Regions from separate parts of the Kutzneria kofuensis genome, predicted to be linked through region 3. Evidence: riboswitches for the same ligand, from Rfam matches in the RefSeq annotation. Region 3 holds a riboswitch; each other region holds the start of a gene.

Region 1 (2,259 bases), 6.7 Mb from region 3:
CGCGACGTTGAGAACGGCGCCGCCGCCGTTGCGCTCGATGATCGGCGCGAAGGCGCGGATCGCCGCCAGCGGCCCGACGTAGTGGGTCTCCAGCTCCAGGCGGATGGTGTCGAAATCGGCGTCCAGCACCGAGGTCTCGCTGGAGATGCCGGCGTTGTTGATCAGGAGGGTGGCGTCGGCGGCGACCTCGGCGGCCGCCTCGATGCTGGCGTGGTCGGTGATGTCGAGGCGCAGCGGGATCGCGCCCTCGATGTCGACGGTCTCCGGGCGGCGCGCGGTGGCGTACACCTTGGCGCCGCGGGAGATGAGCTGTTCGGCGAACTGGCGGCCCAGGCCGCGGTTCGCGCCGGTCACGACGGCAACGGTCTTGGTGAAGTCCATGTCGCCGACGATAGTCTGTTGAGAACGAACGGTGCAATAAGAGCGGCGGTGACCGCTGACACATCTGTCGGTGCCGGGAAGCTGACACGCCGACACAACATGTGGGTGCTTGCGACTGCTCGCCGTCCATGTATTGTGCTCACCGAGCTGGTTCGGCCGCCCCGCCAAGGTGGTCGTCGTAAGAGGGAACCCGGTGCGAATCCGGGACTGCCCCGCAGCGGTGAACGGGAACGACCGCCGTCACGAAGCACTGGACGCACGCGTCCGGGAAGCGACGGCCAGTAGGTGCCGACCAGGCATGCCCGTGAGTCCGAAGACCTGCCCGCTCGCCCGTTCGCACCGTGAACGGGCCCGTGTCCAGGCCCCGAGGGAGGGCGTGGGGACTCCTTGGCGCACGCGCCAACCGTGTCCTCGCGCGCCCGAAGCGGCCCACAGCGTGCGAGGAGTCAAGGCTGTGACGGTCTCCGACCAGACTGTCGTGCGGGTCGACGCCGATCCCCACCCGACGATGCGGGTGCGAAAACGAAGCGGCGCCGTCGAAACCGTCGACGTGAACAAGATCGTGAAGGCGGTCGGCCGCTGCGCGGTCGGCCTGGCCGAGGTGGACCCGCTCCGGGTGGCGACCAAGACGATCAACGGCCTGTACGACGGCGCGACCACCGAGGAGCTGGACCGGCTGTCCATCCAGACGGCCGCCGAGCTCGTGGCCGAGGAGCCCGAGTACTCCAAGCTGGCCGCGCAGCTGCTCGCCGCCTACATCGACAAGGAGGTCCGCGGCCAGGGCATCCACTCGTTCAGCCAGAGCATCGCGCTGGGCCACCGCGAGGGCCTGATCGGCGACGAGACGGCCACGTTCGTGGCCACCCACGCCCGCAAGCTCGACGACGCGATCGACGCCGACGCGGACCGCCGCTTCGAGTACTTCGGACTGCGCACGGTGTACGACCGCTACCTGCTGCGCCATCCCAACACCCGGGCCGTCGTGGAGCGCCCGCAGTACTGGCTGCTGCGCGTGGCCTGCGGCCTGTCGCACACCGCGGGCGAGGCGATCCGCTTCTACCGCCTGATGTCCTCGCTGGCGTACCTGCCGAGCTCGCCGACGCTGTTCAACTCCGGCACCCGGCACACCCAGATGTCGTCCTGCTACCTGCTGGACTCGCCGCGCGACGAGCTCGAGTCGATCTACGAGCGGTACGCGCAGGTGGCGCAGCTGTCCAAGTTCGCCGGCGGCATCGGCGTGCAGTGGTCCCGGGTCCGCTCCCGCGGCGCCCTGATCCGCGGCACCAACGGCCACTCCAACGGCATCGTGCCGTGGCTGCGCACGCTGGACGCCTCGGTGGCGGCGGTCAACCAGGGCGGCCGGCGCAAGGGCGCTGCCTGCGTCTATCTGGAGACGTGGCACCCGGACATCGAGGAGTTCCTGGAGCTGCGCGACAACACCGGCGAGGACGCGCGCCGCACGCACAACCTCAACATCGCCAACTGGATCCCGGACGAGTTCATGCGCCGGGTCGAGGCCGACGCCGAGTGGTCGCTGTTCGACCCGGACGAGACGCCGGAGCTGCCGGACCTGTGGGGCGAGGACTTCGACCGCGCCTACCGCGCCGCCGAGGAAGCGGGCCGGGCCGTGCGCACGGTCAAGGCCCGTGACCTGTACGCGAAGATGATGCGCACGCTGGCGCAGACCGGCAACGGCTGGATGACGTTCAAGGACACGGCCAACCGCACCTGCAACCAGACGGCCGAGCCCGGCAACGTGGTGCACCTGTCCAATCTCTGCACGGAGATCCTGGAGATCACCAGCGACACCGAGACCGCGGTGTGCAACCTCGGCTCGGTCAACCTCGGCGCGCACGTGGCCGGCGACAGCATGGACTG
Region 2 (2,259 bases), 1.2 Mb from region 3:
AGCTGCCAGGGGCGGCCCTTGGAACGGGGGTTGTAGAGCGCGATGGCGAGGTCGGCCTCGGCCACGGCCCGGAGTCGACGTTCCACTTCCTCCCAGGGAGTGAGCAGATCGGACAGCGTCAAGCAGGCGAAGTCGTGTGCGAGCGGGGCACCGACGAGAGCCGAGGCGGCGAGCGCCGCGGTGACGCCGGGCAGCACACGGACCTCGGGTCGTGCGGTTTCCTCGATTTCGTACGCATTGCTCAACGCCAACGTCGCCATGCCGTACACACCGGCGTCGCCCGACGACACGAGCACCACCCGCCGGCCTCCGGCCGCGGCGTCGACGGCCTGCTCGGCGCGCAGCTTCTCCTCGGTCATCCGTCCGCGGACGACGAACTGGTCGGGTCGAAGGATGTCGTCGCACGCATCTATATAGGCGGAGTAGCCGTAGACGGCCTCGGCGTCGGCGATCGCCTCGGTCGCGGCCGGCGTGCGATGTCGTGCGTCGCCGGGGCCGAGACCGACGATGGTGAGCACGCCGGTCATGGCAGCCTCCGCTTCTCCACCGGGATCGGCCGACCCTGCGTGCTGCCCTCGGCCGACCGCCGCCGGCAACCGTGCGAATAGGCCGGGTCGTACAACTTGGTGCGCTGGACCTCGCGGTCGTCGCGGAGCGCTTCGCCGACGAGCACGAGTGCGGCGGTCCGGATGCCGGACGCACGCAATTCGGTCGCGAGTTCGCCGACGGTCGTGCGGACGATGCGCTCGTCCGGCCACGTCGCCTTCGCGACGACAACCGCCGGAGTGTCGACGGAATAGCCCTTTCCGTCGGCGAGCAGCTCGGCCTGCAACTGTTCGGGACGCTGCGTGGAGAGGTAGACAGCCATCGTCGTGCGATGCGACGCAAACGAGGCGACCGTCTCGCCGTCGGGCATCGAGGCGGCGGTCCGACCACCGGCGAGCCGTGTTAACACGATCGACTGCGAAACCATCGGTGAAGTCAGTTCACAACCAACGGCCGCCGCGGCGGCGCCGAGAGAACCGACGCCCGGCACGATTTCGTACGGCCTGCCGGTCCGTCGACACCATTCGATCTGCTCGCCGATCGCCCCGTAGACGGTCGGGTCGCCGGAATGCAGCCGGACGATGGCCGCGTCCGGTCGGCCGGCGTAGACCTCGAGGACGTCCTCCAGCGTCATGCCGGCGGAGTCGTGTCGCTCGGCCGCCGGATTCGCGTGGTCCAGCACCTCGGCCGGCACCAACGACGACGCCCACACCACGACGTCCGCCCTGGCCAGCCGGTCGGCACCGCGGAAGGTCATGAGGTCGGCCGCGCCGGGACCGGCGCCGACGAATGAGATCAACCCGGGTGGGATCACCGCGGGAACCGCCCGAGGCGCAGCCCGATGCCAGCCATCACATCCTCCGTGCGACGCGTGTCGGTCGCGTGGCCGGTCTCCTGGCTCCCGGATCACCGCCGTCGCCGCGCCTTCCCAGGCTCGCGCCCAGTGGCTGTTCCTCTGCGGGACGACTTCCCGGTCACAGTGGCGGGACCGCGCCGGATTCGCACCGGCTTCCCGTAACCACGCTCGCGGAGCAGGTTAACCGACGCGTCGGCGTGCCGACACCGCCGACTACGGTGTGAAACAGTCCACCCGAGGGGAAGCCGAGACGTGCCGCGAGTGCCTCATCCGATCGAGTCGGAGTCGTACGAAATCCTCCGTCGGCGGGTCGACACCACAGGGTTGGGGCCGCTGTCGCGGGCCGTCGTCGAACGCCTCGTGCACACCACCGCCGACCCCACATGGGCCGGCGACCTGCTGGTCGACGAGCAGGCGCTGGCCGCCGGCCGGCAGGCGCTCGCCGACGGTGCGCCGGTGGTCGCCGACGTCCGGATGGTCGCCGTCGGCATCACCAGCCGACCGGCGATGGTCGTCACGGAGACGACCGGCGGAATCGAGGAGTTCGTACGAAAAACACCAGTCGGTGCGGTGTGGGCCATCGGTCAAGACGTGTCGATCGTCACCGAACTCGTCGAGCGCTGCCGGTCCGGCGAGATCCGACCCGCGCTGGTCATCGCGCTGCCGGCCGGGTTCGTCGGCGCCGTCGAGGCGAAGCGGGCGGTCCGCGAGCTCGGTGTGCCCGCGCTGACCAACCGTGGCGAACGGGGCGGCGCGGCGTTGGCGACGGCGGCCGTCAACGCGCTGCTGTACCTCTGACGCAGGCGTGCCCCGTGATCGGTTTGCCGTTAACGTGACCTGAGCCGGCATGGCAAGTT
Region 3 (2,259 bases):
TGCGCCAGTTCCGTGACGATGTCGATGCCCTCGGCGCGGAACGCCTTCGGGTCGTCCACCAGCGGATCCAGCCGGCGGGCCAGCGACGGCGGCACCGGGGCGCCGGACAGCTCGACCGTCTTGCGCAGCGTCCGGACCGTGGTCAGCGGCAGGATCCCGGGCAGCAGCGGGGCGTCACAGCCCCGCTTGGCCAGCCGGTCCCGCAACCGCAGGAAGTCCTCGGCCTCGAAGAACAGCTGCGCGATGGCGAAGTCCGCGCCGGCCCGGAACTTCCGCACCAGGTACTTGGTGTCGGTGTCGAGATCCTCCGACCTCGGGTGCCCGTACGGGAAGGCGGAGACGCCGACACAGAAGTCGCCCAGGCCCTTGACCAGGGCGACCAGCTCCTCGGCGTAGGACAACCCCTGTGGGTGCTTGACCCACTCCCCCATCGGGTCGCCGGGCGGGTCGCCGCGCACGGCGAGGATGTTGCGCACGCCCACCGCGGCGTACCAGCCGATGACGTTGCGCAGCTCCGCCACCGAGTGGTCCACGGCCGTCAGGTGTGCCATCGGCAACAGCGACGTCTCCTGCACCACACGACCGGTGGTCCGGATCGTCCGGTCGCGGCTGGACCCGCCGGCCCCGTAGGTGACCGACATGAACGCCGGCTCCAGGCCCTCCAACTGCCGGATCGCCAGCCAGAGCCGCTGCTCATCGGCCTCGTCGCGGGGCGGGAAGAACTCCACCGAGAACACGGGTCCCGGCCCCGTCAGGCGGTCCAGCACATGCGCGCACGACAACTCCACCGCGTGTCAGCTCCATCCTCGTGGACAACACAGCCGGGCCCGCGGCCGGTGTCTGACTCCCGACCCGCCGCCGCTCCCACCAGGTGGACGCCGCGACGCGCCGGTCACAGTGGCGGGACCGCGCCGGACTCGCACCGGCTTCCCTGCACCGCGGGCCGGAAACCGATCTTACTGGGTCGGCCTCGAGAAGCCCTCGACCGGCGTCCACCATGTGGACCGCCGGTGCCGTGTCCACTGTGGACACGGCACCGGCGGCGCCGCTAGCGCGACCGCAACCGGCCGGTGGCGGCGACCAGGTTGGCCAGGGTGGCCCGGACCTCGGGGTAGCCACGGGTCTTGAGGCCGCAGTCGGGGTTCACCCACAGCCGCTCGGCCGGGAACGCCGCCGTGGCGGTGCGCAGGTGGCCGACGATCTCCTCGACCGACGGGACGCGCGGCGAGTGGATGTCCCACACGCCCGGTCCGGCCTCGTTGGGGTAGCCGGCGCGGGCCAGGTCGGCGACGACGGCCATGTTCGACCGGGCCGCCTCCAGGCTGATCACGTCGGCGTCCATGTCGATGATGGCCTGCAGCACGTCACCGAACTCCGCGTAGCACATGTGGGTGTGGACCTGGGTGTCGTCCCGCACGCCCGAGGTGGCCAGCCGGAACGAGGCGACGGCCCAGTCCAGGTACGCGGCGCGGTCGGCGGTGCGCAGCGGCAGGGTCTCCCGCAGCGCCGGCTCGTCCACCTGGATGACCTTGATGCCGGCGGCCTCCAGGTCGACGACCTCGTCGCGCAGGGCGAGGGCGACCTGGCGGGCGGTGTCGCCCGCCGGCTGGTCGTCCCGCACGAACGACCAGGCCAGCATGGTGACCGGGCCGGTCAGCATGCCCTTGACCGGGCGTTCGGTCAGGCTCTGCGCGTAGGTGGCCCACTCGACGGTCATCGGCGCCGGCCGCGCCACGTCGCCGACGATGATCGGCGGCCGGACGTAGCGGGTGCCGTACGACTGGACCCAGCCGTGCTGCGTGGCCAGGAAGCCGGTGAGCTGCTCGCCGAAGTACTGGACCATGTCGTTGCGCTCCGGCTCGCCGTGCACCAGCACGTCCAGGCCGATCCGCTCCTGCTCGGCGACGACCGAGCGGATCTCGGCGCGCATCGCCTCCCGGTAGGCGTCCTGGTCGAGCCGGCCGGCCCGCAGCGCGGCGCGGGCCTTGCGCAGCTCGGCGGTCTGCGGGAACGAGCCGATGGTGGTGGTCGGCAGCTCCGGCAGCCGCAGCCGGTCCCGCTGGGCCTTCGTCCGCTCCCCGTACGGGCTCGTGCGGTGCAGGTCGGCGTCGGTGACGGCGGCGACACGCTCCCGCACGGCCGGCACCTTGACGATCGGCGAGGCCGCACGGGAGGCCAGCCGGCTGGCGTTGACGTGCAAGGTGTTGCTGATGGCGTTGCGGCCCTCGGTCAGGCCCCGGCGCAGCGTGACGATCTCGT

What was found. Region 3 has a riboswitch for cobalamin ahead of BJ998_RS04905 (methylenetetrahydrofolate reductase). Riboswitches for the same ligand answer to the same signal wherever they lie in the genome.
Region 1: linked by a shared signal. The riboswitch ahead of BJ998_RS35275 (ribonucleoside-diphosphate reductase subunit alpha) and the one ahead of BJ998_RS04905 (methylenetetrahydrofolate reductase) in region 3 are both predicted to bind cobalamin.
Region 2: linked by a shared signal. The riboswitch ahead of cobM (precorrin-4 C(11)-methyltransferase) and the one ahead of BJ998_RS04905 (methylenetetrahydrofolate reductase) in region 3 are both predicted to bind cobalamin.

The regions. Positions count from the first base shown of each region.
Region 1 covers NZ_JACHIR010000001.1:7,725,574-7,727,832, forward strand. The annotation lists gene BJ998_RS35270 (SDR family oxidoreductase) at 1-381, opposite strand, end outside; cobalamin riboswitch at 513-721, shown strand; gene BJ998_RS35275 (ribonucleoside-diphosphate reductase subunit alpha) at 836-2,259, shown strand, end outside.
Region 2 covers NZ_JACHIR010000001.1:2,258,696-2,260,954, reverse strand. The annotation lists gene cobJ (precorrin-3B C(17)-methyltransferase) at 1-527, opposite strand, end outside; gene cobM (precorrin-4 C(11)-methyltransferase) at 524-1,360, opposite strand; cobalamin riboswitch at 1,414-1,584, opposite strand; gene BJ998_RS10265 (precorrin-8X methylmutase) at 1,664-2,200, shown strand.
Region 3 covers NZ_JACHIR010000001.1:1,069,985-1,072,243, forward strand. The annotation lists gene BJ998_RS04905 (methylenetetrahydrofolate reductase) at 1-782, opposite strand, end outside; cobalamin riboswitch at 815-956, opposite strand; gene metE (5-methyltetrahydropteroyltriglutamate--homocysteine S-methyltransferase) at 1,049-2,259, opposite strand, start outside.